3 regions of the Methylobacterium sp. WL69 genome follow, and region 1 is predicted to be linked to each of the others. Evidence: predicted binding sites of a transcription regulator. Region 1 holds the regulator's gene; each other region holds the start of a gene.

Region 1 (4,226 bases):
ACCTCAAGACCTTCGAAGTCTCGTTCGAGACGGCGATCCGCCTCGGTCATTCTGTGCCGAAGGACCGAATCGCCGTCGCGGAAAGCGGCATCTCCGGTCACGCCGACGTGGTGCAGCTCGGACAGAACGGCCTTCGCACGATCCTCGTCGGCGAAAGCCTGATGCGCCAGGACGATGTCGCGGAAGCGACCCGGCACCTGCTCTTCGGGGACGCGTGAGGACCGGGCCATGGCCGAACTGACCCATCTCGACGCGGCGGGCGCGGCCAACATGGTCGATGTCTCGGACAAGGCCGCCACCACCCGTACGGCCCGTGCCGTCGGCACGGTGGTGATGCTTGCCGAGACCCTGGCGCTCATCCGCGAGGGCGATGCCAAGAAGGGTGACGTCATCGGCACGGCGCGGCTCGCCGGCATCATGGCGGCCAAGCGCACCCATGAACTCATCCCCCTCTGCCACCCGCTCCTGATCTCCAAGGTCCGGGTCGATTGCGAAGTCGACGAGGCCCTGCCGGGCCTGCGGATCAGCGCCGAGGTCAAGGTCCTCGGGCCGACCGGCGTCGAGATGGAGGCCCTCACCGCCGTCTCGGTGGCGTGCCTGACCATCTACGACATGGTGAAGGCCGCCGACCGGGGTATGCGCATCGAAGGCATCCGGCTCCTGTCCAAGGATGGCGGTCGCTCAGGCGCCTACCTGGCGGAGGATGCCGTTTGAGCGGGCCGATCCCCGTCGCAGAAGCCCTGCGCCGGATTCTCGCCGGGCTCCCGGGGCCCGTGACGTCCGAAACCGTCGCCATCGCGGAGGCCGCCGGCCGGACCCTCGCCGAGGCGGTGTGCGCCACCCGCACCCAGCCCCCCTTCCCCGCCTCGGCCATGGACGGCTACGCTGTGCGCGCCGAGGACATCGCTGCTTGCCCGGCGACGTTGCGGGTCATCGGCACGAGTGCCGCCGGCCACGGCTTCACCGGTCCGCTCGGCGCGGGTGAGGCCGTGCGGATCTTCACCGGCGCCCCGGTGCCCGAGGGCGCCGATGCCATCCTGATCCAGGAGAACGCCGAGGCGGCGGACGGCATGGTAACCGCCCGCGAACCCGTGGCGGCCGGTCGTTTCGTGCGCCCGAGTGGCCTCGATTTCCGCGAGGGCGATGCGCTTCTTCACGCCGGTGACACCCTGGACGCCCGCCGCACGGCGCTCGCCGCCGCCGCCGGCCACGGCCGGCTCAGCGTGCGCCGACGCCCGCGCGTGGCGATCCTCGCCACGGGCGACGAGCTCGTGCGGCCCGGCGAGCCGGCGCGCTGGGACCAGATCGTCGCCTCCAATGCCCTCGCGGTGGCGGCCCTCGCCCGCGAGGCCGGCGCGGAGACCATCGATCTCGGCATCGCCGGTGATAGCCTGGAGGCCCTGGAGGCGGCACTTCTGCACGCTGCCGAAGCGCGGGCCGACATCCTCGTGACCCTCGGGGGGGCCTCGGTGGGGGACCACGACCTCGTGCAATCGGCCCTGACCCGCCAAGGTCTCGAACTCGGATTCTGGCGTGTGGCGCTCCGCCCAGGCAAGCCGCTGATGCACGGGCGCCTCGGTGCCGCCACGGTGATCGGATTGCCCGGCAACCCGGTCTCGTCCATCGTCTGCGGCCTGCTCTTCGTCGTGCCGGCGATCCGGGCGCTGCTGGGTGATCCTCACGCCGGGAAGGATCGCAGCGAACCCGCTTGTCTCGGCCACGACATGCCGGCCAATGACGGCCGCCAGGATTACCTGCGCGCACGCCTCGACACCGCGCCCGACCGGCTGCCGATCGTCTTCGCGGAGAACCGGCAGGATTCGTCCATGCTTTCCGTCCTCGGCCACGCCGAGGCCCTGCTGATCCGGCCGCCCCACGCCGAGGCCGCCAAGGCCGGTGATCTCTGCCGCATCCTACGCCTCGACCGGCGCATCCTGTAGATCCGTGGGATCGAAGGGCGAAGCGCTCGGGCGATCCGCGAGCGTCCGCGAGACGCGCCTCATACGAGACCGTTTCTGGTTCGAAGCCGGGGAGCCAGGGTGCATACCGGTGCGAACGTTTACGTACGAAGTTGCAACTTTCGACAGAACCCTTGCGGAACACTTCCAGAACGTCTAGCGTGTTCGTGATTTGTTTCTGCAGCCTGTGCTGCCTTCATCTATCGCAGGAAGAGTGTCGGCATGTTGACGCGTAAGCAGCTGGATCTGCTCCAGTTCATCCAGCAGAGAATGAGCGAGGGCGGTGTCCCGCCATCATTCGACGAAATGAAGGACGCCCTCGATCTGAAGTCGAAGTCGGGCATCCATCGCCTGATCACGGCCCTGGAGGAACGCGGGTTTCTGCGCCGCCTGCCGAATCGCGCGCGGGCCATCGAGGTGATCCGCATGCCAGAAAGCCTTGGCGGTCAGGCCGGCGCCGTGAAGGCGTCGCCCCCTCCGGAGACGCGGCGTTTCACCCCGAGCGTCGTCGAGGGCGGCAAGGGCAAGGCGCCCGTCGAAAGGATGCCGGCGGCGCGGTTGCCGACGACGCGTGCGACGGACGGCGATGGCCGCGCCATCACCATCCCGGTCATGGGTCGCATCGCGGCCGGCACGCCCATCTCGGCGATCCAAGAGCAGAGTCATTCCGTGACCCTGTCACCGGATTTTCTGTCCGGTGGCGAGCACTACGCCTTGGAGGTACGTGGCGATTCGATGGTGGATGCCGGCATTCTCGACGGCGATCTCGTCGTGATCCGCAAGCAGGATACGGCCAACACCGGTGACATCATCGTCGCCCTCATCGACGATGAGGAGGCGACCCTGAAGCGCCTGCGCCGTCGTGGTTCGTCGATTGCCCTGGAAGCGGCCAACCCGGCCTACGAGACCCGCGTTCTCGGTCCCGATCGCGTCCAGATCCAGGGACGCCTCGTCAGTCTGGTCCGACGCTACTGAAGGGGTTCGCCCGAACCTTCCGGCGACAAGTCGGGTTCATCAGTTTCGAGCACTTTTGGCGTGGCGGGAACCGTGTTCGCGGGAGCGGCCGTCGATTTTGGTGGCCGCAACGGGCGCCATGGCACCACATCGGTCGAACGTCGCGCCGTCGTCACGACTGGATCTCCCGCCGCCGGGAGGCGGATTGCCGTCGCGCCATGCGCGGCGAGGAAGGGCCGGTCGAGGATATGCTTGGCGGTGCAGCCGGGGGGCGCTTCCCGGCGGCTGATCAGGATGTCGGCCCGGGCGCAATCCTCCCCCAGGGCGCGCTTGTCTGTGACGAGGGCGATCACCCGTCCGTCCGGCATCCGCGCCGCGCAACCGAGACGATCGCAACGGGCCGTCGGCAGGGCGAGGACGGTTCCGGCTTTGCGTCCATCGCCATCGGCCTTGAGCCATTGCTCCATCACGAAGTTGGGCGGTTTTCCGAGGGTGGCCAAGCGACCGTCGGCAGCGCGGATCGCGACGCCCGCTCCCTCACGGTCGATGTAGATGTCCGGCCGCATCGGGCTCGCAGCGAGGGCGACGCCGAACGCCATCGGCAGTAGGCCGAGCCAGTGCAGTCGCGACACCGGCAGCGTGAGGGCGACGAGGCCCAGGGCCATCGCCGCCAGGGCCGCGGGCCCGAAGGCCGGCACCACGTAGGTGGCGCGCTCGAAGCCGGCGATCCAAGTGGAGATGGTCAGCATGCCGCGCACGGCGAGGCCCATGAGCCACCACACCGGCTGATCGAGGGCGAAGGGGTAGGCCAGGATGCCGAGGACTGCCGCCGGCATGACGGCGAGCGATACCAGCGGCAGAGTCAGAGCGTTGCCGACGAGGCCGAAGGGTTGGATCGTCTGGAAATGATAGGTGGCGAACGGGGCCGTGGCGAATTGCGCGACGAGGGTCGTCGCCAGGGTGCCGATGATGGCCGTGGCGACCCAGATGGCGGCGCGGCCGATGGGGCCCGCGCTCTGTCCGCGCAGGCCCAGGGCGCCGATGAGGGGAGCGCAGGCGATGAGGCCGGCCACCGCCCCGAACGACATCTGGAAGCTCGGGCCGAGGAGTCCGTCCGGTTCGCGGGCCAGGGCAATGAGGGCCGCGAGGGCGAGGTTGCGCATGCTGAGGGCCGGCCGGTCCACGAGGATCGCGCCCAGCATGACGAGCGTCATGATCAGGGCGCGCTCCGCGGCGATGTCCCAGCCGGAGAACACGCAATAGGCCGTCACCCCCGCCATGGCGAAGGCGGCGGCGATCTTCTTGATCGGCCAG
Region 2 (4,226 bases), on a different contig from region 1:
CCGGACCGGGCGCGCCTCGCTTCCCTCGCCCCCGACGCACATTTCCTCGGCACCCGCACGGGGGCGGCCCTGGCGGCGGTCTATGCCGCCGCCGATGTCTTCGTGTTCCCGAGTCTCACCGACACGTTCGGCATCGTCCTCCTGGAGGCGCTCGCCTGCGGCGTGCCCGTGGCGGCCTATCCGGTCACCGGTCCCCTCGACGTCATCGGCGGCACGGATGCGGGGGTGCTTGACCACGATCTCCGCAGGGCGGCCCTCGCGGCCCTGAACGTCCCGCGCGACCGGTGCCGGGCGCAGGCCCTGCGCTACACCTGGGCCGAGAGCGCGCGGCAATTCTACGGCAACATCGCCGAGGCCCATGGCACGCCCGGCCCCCGCACGCGCCCCGGCCCCCGCGGCGATCGTCTCGGTGTGAACACGGGACGCAGCGCCCCGGCGTGGTGACTCGGCCGGGCCGGACTGGCAGGGTCCGCCCCCAGCCCCGACGCCGCGTGTCCCCCGTATGCTTCCGTTCGATGCCGCTCAGGCGAACAATTATCCGGCCGTGATCGGGTGCGACGAGGTCGGGCGCGGGGCGCTGTGCGGACCCGTGGTCGTCGCGGCGGTGTGGTTCGACCCCCGGGCGATTCCGGGGGAGATCCTGGCGGCGCTCGACGATTCGAAGCGCCTGAAGCGGGCGGAGCGCGAGCGTCTGACCCCCCTCATCCGCGCCCATGCCCGGGTAGCCCTGGCGGCCGGGTCGCGGGCCCTCGTCGATCGGATCAACGTGCGCGGCGCCACCCTCGACGCCATGGCGCGCGCCGTCCGCCGCCTCGGCCTCGATGCCCCGGTGCTGGTCGATGGCCGCGACGCGATCCCCGGCCTCGCCCTCTGCCGTCCCGTCATCGGCGGCGACCGCATCGTGCCGCAGATCGCCGCCGCCTCCATCGTCGCCAAGACCGTGCGGGACGCGGTGATGCGATCGCTCGCCCGGCGCCACCCGGCCTATGGCTGGGACAGCAACGTCGGCTACGGCACCAAGACCCACCTCGCCGGCTTGGCGACCCTCGGACGCTCGGCGCATCACCGCTGCAGCTTCACCCGCGCCTACGCACCCGAAACCCGCGCCCACGCGCCGGAGGCCCGCATCCACGGGCCCGAGTCCGCCCTCAGAACAGCGACAGCTGCGCCGTCGGCCGGGCGAACAGGTCGGTCCTGAGCTTCAAGCGCTCCTCGGGGTAGCCGAGGCGACGCCGGGCGAGGCGCATGCGGCGGACGATGAGGTCGGCGTAGGGCCCGGCCCCGACCATGCGGCGGCCGTACTCCGCATCGTAGGCACGCCCGCCGCGGGCTTGGCGCACCAGGGACATCACGTGCGCGCGGCGCCCCGGATAATGCTCGGCGAACCAGTCGTCCACGAGGGCGTCGAGTTCCAGGGGCAGGCGCAGCAGCACGTGGTTCGCTTCCCGCGCGCCGCGCTCGCGGGCGGCGGTCAGGATCGCCTCGATCTCATGGTCGTTCAGCGACGGGATCACCGGGGCGGCGATGACCATGACGGGAATTCCCGCCGCACTCAGGCGCTCGATGGCCTCGAGGCGCTTCTTCGGATGCGGCGCGCGCGGCTCCAGGCGGCGGGCGAGGTCGGGATCGAGGGTGGTGACCGAAACGGCGACCTTCACGAGATCGTCCCGGGCGAGGTCGGTGAGAAGATCGAGGTCGCGCACCACGAGGTTCGACTTGGTGACGATTCCCACGGGGTGCCGGAACCGCGCGAGCACTTCGAGGACGCTCCGGGTGAGGCGATGCTCGCGCTCGATGGGCTGGTACGGGTCCGTCGCCGTTCCCAGCGCGATGGTGGCAGGCCGGTAGCCCGGCGCCGACAATTCGGCCGTCAGGAGTTTGGCCGCCTCCGGCTTGTGAAACAGCCGCGTCTCGAAATCGAGGCCGGGCGAAAGGCCGACATAGGCGTGATTGGGCCGGGCGAAACAATAGACGCAGCCGTGCTCGCAGCCGCGATAGGGGTTGATCGAGCGGTCGAAGGAAATGTCGGGGGAGGTGTTGCGGCTGATGATCGTGCGGGCGTGCTCGGCCGTCACCACCGTCCGCAACGGGACCGGGGCCTCGGTCTCCCAGCCGTCGTCGAAGCTTTCGCGCCGCGTCGCCTCGAACCGCCCATCCGGATTGGCCGTGGCACCGCGCCCGCGCCGCGCCTCGCCCGGACGCGTCGTGCCGGCAAGGCGGCGCGCGGCGTCCGATGCCCCTTGACCCGCCGATCCCCGCACCCTGCCAGTCCTCCGTCACGTCAGGGAAGGAACATACCATGAACACAGCTCGGAGGGGCTGCACATAATCCAGGCAAAGACCGGTTTGGGTCCCGGCCTGCGCGCTTCCGTCAGCAAACCGGCCCCGCCGACGGCTTCAGTCGGCGCGAAAATACGGTATGCGCGGGCATGATCTCCGCTCTGATCCATGTGGCGCGGCCGACCGATCCCGAGGCGGTCGACCGGCTCGCCGACACCCTCGGCGCCCTCGTGGCCGGCGTCGCCGCCGGGCTCGTCGGCGATGCGGTCATCGTCGCGTCGAGCCACAGCGCGGCCATCGACACCGTCGCGGAGGCCACGGGTGCCAAGCTGGTCCTGCACCCGCGCGGCGGGTCGGCGTGGTCGGCCGGCGCGAAGGCAGCAAGGCGCGAATGGGTCCTGTGCCTGGAGGCCGGCGACGTGCCGGCCGAGGGCTGGATCCGCATCCTCGACCGCTTCATCGGGACCGCCCGGCCCGACGTGACCCTGGCCCGCCTGCGCCGCCCGCATACGGGTTTGCCGGCCCGCCTCGCCGCCCGGGGCGAGGGCGTCATCGGCGTCGGCGCGCCCCGTCCGGGCGACCTCGTCCGCCGCGAACGCCTGCTCGCCGGCCCGCGCTTCGTCCGGCGGGTGGCGGTGCGCCGGCTGACGGCCCGCCTCGAGCGGTCCTGAACGTCAGGACTCGGCGGCCGCTTGCATCCGCAGGCGCAGGCGCTCGACGTCATCGTGGTTGCCGGACAACAGATCGGTGATGTCGCCGTCGAGCAGGGCCGCGACGTGACGGCAGTTGGTGCCGTAGCGCCCCGCCATGCAGGTGCAGCGCAGGCGCAGACCCGTCGCCCGGTCCTCCAGGGTGACGGCGTAGCGGTCGCCGCGCCGGCCCTTCACGGCAAAACTGAGCGCCTGCACCCGTCGCGCCGCCGAGCCGGTACGGTCCGGCACCCCCCCTGGAACGGCGCGCGGCGGCATGGCACGGTCCGGTCCCTCCGGCACCGTCGTGACCGGCAGACGGATGGCGCGGGACAAGCCGAAGACATCGGGCGCCCCCGTCCGGCGCACGGCCGCCAGGGCGATCTCGGCGCACGCATAGGCATCCTCGCCGGCGTCATGGTGCTCGAAGCGGATGCCGAGGCGCGCCGCAACCTTGCCGAGTCCGCAGCCTTCCTCCGCCGGAAACACCCGGCGGGCGATCTGGAGGGTGCAGAGATAGGAGAAGGCCGGCGGGCGCAGGCCGTAGGCGGAGAGTGACGCGCGCAGGACCCCCATGTCGAAGCCGGCATTGTGGGCGAGCACCAGGCCGCTCGCGAGGTCCGGCAGGAACTCGGCCATCACCTCCGGAAACGTCGGCTGCGTCCGCACATCCGCCGGCACGATGCCGTGGACCCGGATGTTGCCCGGCGAGAACCGCAGCTCCGGCGGCCGGATCAGCCGCGATTCCCGACGCACCACGGCGCCGTCCGCGATCCAGGCCAAACCGACGGCGCAGGCACTGTCGCGCCGCTCGTTGGCGGTCTCGAAGTCGAGGGCGATGATCTTCTGCATGGGTCTCCGCACGGCCCGCCTCAACTACCCCCGGCGAGGATTCACCTCAAGCACTGGCCACGAGGGCGAGCCAAGCCTCCTCGCTCACGACTTCGACGCCGTGCTTCTCGGCGTCCTTGAGCTTCGATCCGGCGCCCGGGCCAGCCACAACGAGATCGGTCTTGGCCGAAACCGAACCCGAGACTTTGGCCCCGAGCCGCTCGGCCGTGGCCTTGGCCTCGGAGCGGGTCATGCGCTCCAGGGAACCGGTGAACACCACGGTCTTGCCGGCGAACGCCGTCGCGGCCATGGGCACGGCCAGGGGCTCCGTGGTGACCGCATCGAGAAGTGCCCGCACGGCCGCGTCGTTGTGGGGCTCGTTGAAGAACGCGATCAGCGAATCCGTGGCGACCGGCCCGATCTCGC
Region 3 (4,226 bases), on a different contig from region 1:
ATACGGGTCAACGCACGGGAACGGCCCACGAACTCTATCCGAAATTGCTTTTCGGACGCGCGTACCAATCTGCGACCCATACCCGATCCGTAGGAGCCCGACCATGACCACCGCGAGTCCCATGAACCGCCGTATCGTCCTGGCCGCCCGCCCTCACGGCGAGCCCAACGAGAACCATTTCCGCCTGGAGGAAGGCCGGGTGCCGACGCCGCGTGATGGCGAAGTGCTGCTCGCCAACCGCTTCCTCTCCCTCGACCCTTACATGCGCGGGCGGATGAGCGCGGCGAAGTCCTACGCCGAGCCCGTGGCCATCGGCGACACCATGGTGGGTGCGACGGTGGCCGACGTCATCGCTTCGAACCATCCCGGGTTCGAGGTCGGCGAGACCGTGGTGGGCTTCGGCGGTTGGCAGGAGTTCTACACTTCCGACGGCGAGGGCCTGCGCAAGCTCGACCCCGCCGTGGCGCCCGTCAGCACGGCACTCGGCGTCCTCGGCATGCCGGGCATGACCGCCTATACGGGGCTTCTGAACATCGGTGCCCCGAAGCCCGGCGAGACCGTGGTGGTGGCCGCGGCCACCGGCCCGGTCGGCTCCCTCGTCGGGCAGATCGCCAAGCGGAAGGGCGCTCGTGCCGTCGGTGTCGCCGGGGGACCCGAGAAGTGTACCTACCTCATCGACACCCTCGGGTTCGACGCGGCCATCGACCACCGCGCCGACGACTTTCCCGACGCCCTCGCGGCCGCCTGTCCGGATGGCATCGACGTGTATTTCGAGAATGTCGGCGGTGCGGTCTTCGACGCCGTGCTGCCGCTCCTGAACACGTTCGCGCGCATCCCGGTCTGTGGCCTCGTATCGGGCTACAGCGCCACCGACCTGCCGCCCGGCCCCGACCGCATCCCGCTCCTCATGCGCGCGGTGCTGTCGAAGCGTCTCCGCCTGCAGGGCTTCATCGTCTGGGATTTCGCCGCCCAGGAGGCCGAGTTCCTGCGCGAAGTCGGCGGCTGGCTGAACCAGGGCGCCATCGTTCACCGCGAAGACATCGTGGAAGGCCTGGAAAACGCGCCGACCGCCTTTGCCGGGCTGCTCAAGGGCCGCAACTTCGGCAAGCTGCTCGTGAAGATCGCTTGATCGGACCAGGCGGCTCCTTGTCGACGAATTCGGACAAAGATAGAACATTCGTGGCGCGCGAGACGACGCGTGAGTCTCGGGGACAACCCGTCTGCCGACGATTGCCGGCGCTCCCAACTGGGCCCATGACAGGCGACGCCGACGCGTGCGGCCCGTCACCGGGCCGGGCTTCGCCCGGCGCGCGGTGAGATCGATCGAGAGGAGAGAGCGGCATGGCCGGCAGCGTGAACAAGGTGATTCTGGTGGGCAACCTCGGGCGCGATCCCGAGACGCGGCGCCTCGCCTCCGGCGATCCCGTCGTCAACCTGCGTATCGCCACATCGGAGTCCTGGAAGGACAAGATGTCGGGCGAGCGTAAGGAGAAGACCGAGTGGCACGCGGTGGTGATCTACAACGAGAACCTCGCCCGGGTCGCCGAGCAGTACCTGCGCAAGGGCTCGAAGGTCTACATCGAGGGCCAACTCCAGACTCGCAAATGGGCCGACCAGTCCGGCGTTGAGAAGTACACCACCGAGGTGGTGCTTCAGCGCTTCCGTGGTGAACTCACGTTGCTGGACGGCCGCTCAGGCGGCGGCGCCGGCGGCGAGATGGGCGCCGACGAGGAGGGCGGCGGCCAGATCAGCCGTGGCGGCGATTTCGGTGGCGGTGGCGGCGAGTACGGCGGAGGTGGCGGCGGTCGGTCCTCCGGCGGCGGGCGTCCTTCGGGCGGCGGCGACCGGCGGCCGGCCCCCTCGAGCGGCGGCGGTGGCGGTTCGAAGCCGAACTACGACCTCGACGACGACATCCCGTTCTAGCTTTCACAGGATAGGGCGCGGCACCGAAGGGTGTCGCGCCCTTCTCGATTCCTCCGAAGCGTCGCCCGTTTCAACGAGCGCCGGCAGAGTGGGACGGTACGGGCTCGGGCGAAACGCGGGTGACGCGCACGAATTCCGGTGCGTCCGGTACAAGCCGTTGCCGATCCACGGCTTTCCCGCGGCGGGATGTGGCGATCTGTGGCGGGTCGCTTCCTAATCGTTTATAGGAAGCGATAGGGGCAGGCGCGGCCCGGTTCGCCCGTGCGAACCAGGGCGATTGCCCCCGCAGAATCAAACACCCCGCGAGGAGCCGTCGTCGTCCGACGCCCCGCGCTTCGGGCGCCCACCAGGCAGAGATCCAGAACCTTGGCAGAGAACGACATTCCCGGCGCCGGAGCGCCCCCCGCCTCCGACATCAAGCCGGTTTCCATCGTCGACGAGATGCGTCGCTCCTATCTCGATTACGCCATGAGCGTCATCGTGAGCCGGGCCCTGCCCGATGCCCGCGACGGCCTCAAGCCGGTGCACCGGCGCATCCTGTACTCGGCCTACGAGAGCGGGCATCTGCCCGAGCGCAAATACGTCAAGTCGGCCCGCATCGTCGGCGACGTCATCGGTCTCTACCATCCGCACGGCGACCAATCGATTTACGACGCCTTGGTCCGCATGGCGCAGGACTTCTCGATGCGGCTCATGCTCATCGACGGGCAGGGCAATTTCGGCTCCGTCGACGGCGATCCACCGGCGGCCATGCGCTACACCGAATCGCGCCTCGCCAAGCCGGCCAACGCGCTCTTAGCCGACATCGACAAGAACACCGTCGATTTCCAGCCGAACTACGACGAGTCGCGGGAAGAGCCGACCGTCCTGCCCGCCCGGTTCCCGAATCTGCTGGCCAACGGCGCCGGCGGCATCGCGGTGGGCATGGCCACCAACATCCCGCCGCACAACCTCGGCGAGCTCATCGACGCCTGCATCGCCCTCATCGACGATCCCGGCCTGTCCATCGAGGGGCTGACCGAGATCGTGCCCGGCCCCGACTTTCCCACGGGCGGCTCGATCCTGGGCCGGGCCGGCACGCGCCAGGCCTACGCCACGGGGCGCGGCTCCATCATCATGCGGGCGAAATCCCACGTGGAGGAGCTGCGCAAGGAGCGCGAGGCTCTGATCTTCACCGAGATCCCGTATCAGGTGAACAAGGCAACGCTCATGGAGAAGATCGCCGAGCTGGTGAAGGAGAAGCGCGTCGAGGGCATCTCCGATCTTCGCGACGAATCCGACCGCGACGGCATGCGCATCGTCGTCGAGATCAAGCGCGATGCCATGGCGGACGTGGTGCTGAACCAGCTCTACCGGTTCACGCCCCTGCAATCGTCGTTCGGCTGCAACATGGTGGCGCTCAACGGCGGCCGCCCCGAACTAATGAACCTGAAGGACCTGCTCCAGGCCTTCGTCGACTTTCGCGAGGAAGTCGTCTCTCGGCGGACCAAGTTCCTCCTCAACAAGGCCCGCGAGCGCGCCCATGTCCTGTGCGGCCTCGCCATCGCGGTGGCCAACATCGACGAGGTGATCCGTCTCATCCGGACCTCGCCCGATCCGAACTCCGCCCGCGAGGCCCTGATGGGTCGCGACTGGCCGGCGAAGGACATCGCGCCCCTCATCGCCCTGGTGGACGACCCACGCCACCGCATCAACGACGATGAGACCTACCGCCTCTCGGACGTGCAGGCGCGCGCCATCCTCGATCTGCGCCTGCAGCGCCTCACGGCGCTGGGCCGAGATGAGATCGGCGACGAGTTGCAGAAGCTCGCCGACGAGATCGCCGATTACCTCGACATCCTGCGTTCGCGCGTGCGCATCATGGGCATCGTCAAGGACGAACTGGCGGAAGTCCGCGAGTCCTTCGCCACGCCGCGCCGCACGATGATCCTCGATTGGGATTCCAACGTCGAGGACGAGGACCTGATCCAGCGCGAGGACATGGTGGTGACCGTGTCCCATGCCGGATACGTCAAGCGCGTGCCGCTCTCGACCTACCGGGCCCAGCGCCGAGGCGGCAAGGGCCGCTCGGGCATGGCGACCCGCGACGAGGATTTCGTCACCCGCCTGTTCGTCGCCAACACCCATACGCCGATCCTGTTCTTCTCGAACCAGGGTCAGGTCTACAAGGAGAAGGTCTGGCGCCTGCCCATGGCCGCTCCGAACGCGCGCGGCAAGGCGCTGGTCAACATCCTCGCCATGGATGCCGGCACCGAGCGCATCACCACCATCATGCCCCTGCCCGAGGACGAGGCGTCCTGGGA

Evidence for each region. The regulator LexA, encoded in region 1, represses DNA repair genes until DNA is damaged. The targets are predictions, from matches to a motif close to TGTTCNNNNTGTGTTCNG.
Region 2: the regulator LexA is predicted to act here: its motif matches at 2,289-2,306, upstream of FV218_RS04740 (PA0069 family radical SAM protein).
Region 3: the regulator LexA is predicted to act here: its motif matches at 1,159-1,176, upstream of ssb (single-stranded DNA-binding protein).

The regions. Positions count from the first base shown of each region.
Region 1 covers NZ_VRUZ01000001.1:125,673-129,898, reverse strand. The annotation lists gene trpC (indole-3-glycerol phosphate synthase TrpC) at 1-218, shown strand, start outside; gene moaC (cyclic pyranopterin monophosphate synthase MoaC) at 229-714, shown strand; gene glp (gephyrin-like molybdotransferase Glp) at 711-1,940, shown strand; gene lexA (transcriptional repressor LexA) at 2,181-2,933, shown strand; partial or broken gene FV218_RS00575 (ComEC/Rec2 family competence protein) at 2,927-4,226, opposite strand, start outside.
Region 2 covers NZ_VRUZ01000009.1:35,999-40,224, reverse strand. The annotation lists gene FV218_RS04750 (glycosyltransferase family 1 protein) at 1-444, shown strand, start outside; gene FV218_RS04745 (ribonuclease HII) at 503-1,198, shown strand; gene FV218_RS04740 (PA0069 family radical SAM protein) at 1,149-2,261, opposite strand; gene FV218_RS04735 (hypothetical protein) at 2,430-2,951, shown strand; gene FV218_RS04730 (3'-5' exonuclease) at 2,955-3,821, opposite strand; gene ligA (NAD-dependent DNA ligase LigA) at 3,868-4,226, opposite strand, start outside.
Region 3 covers NZ_VRUZ01000004.1:76,681-80,906, forward strand. The annotation lists gene FV218_RS02555 (NADP-dependent oxidoreductase) at 104-1,129, shown strand; gene ssb (single-stranded DNA-binding protein) at 1,342-1,923, shown strand; gene gyrA (DNA gyrase subunit A) at 2,290-4,226, shown strand, end outside.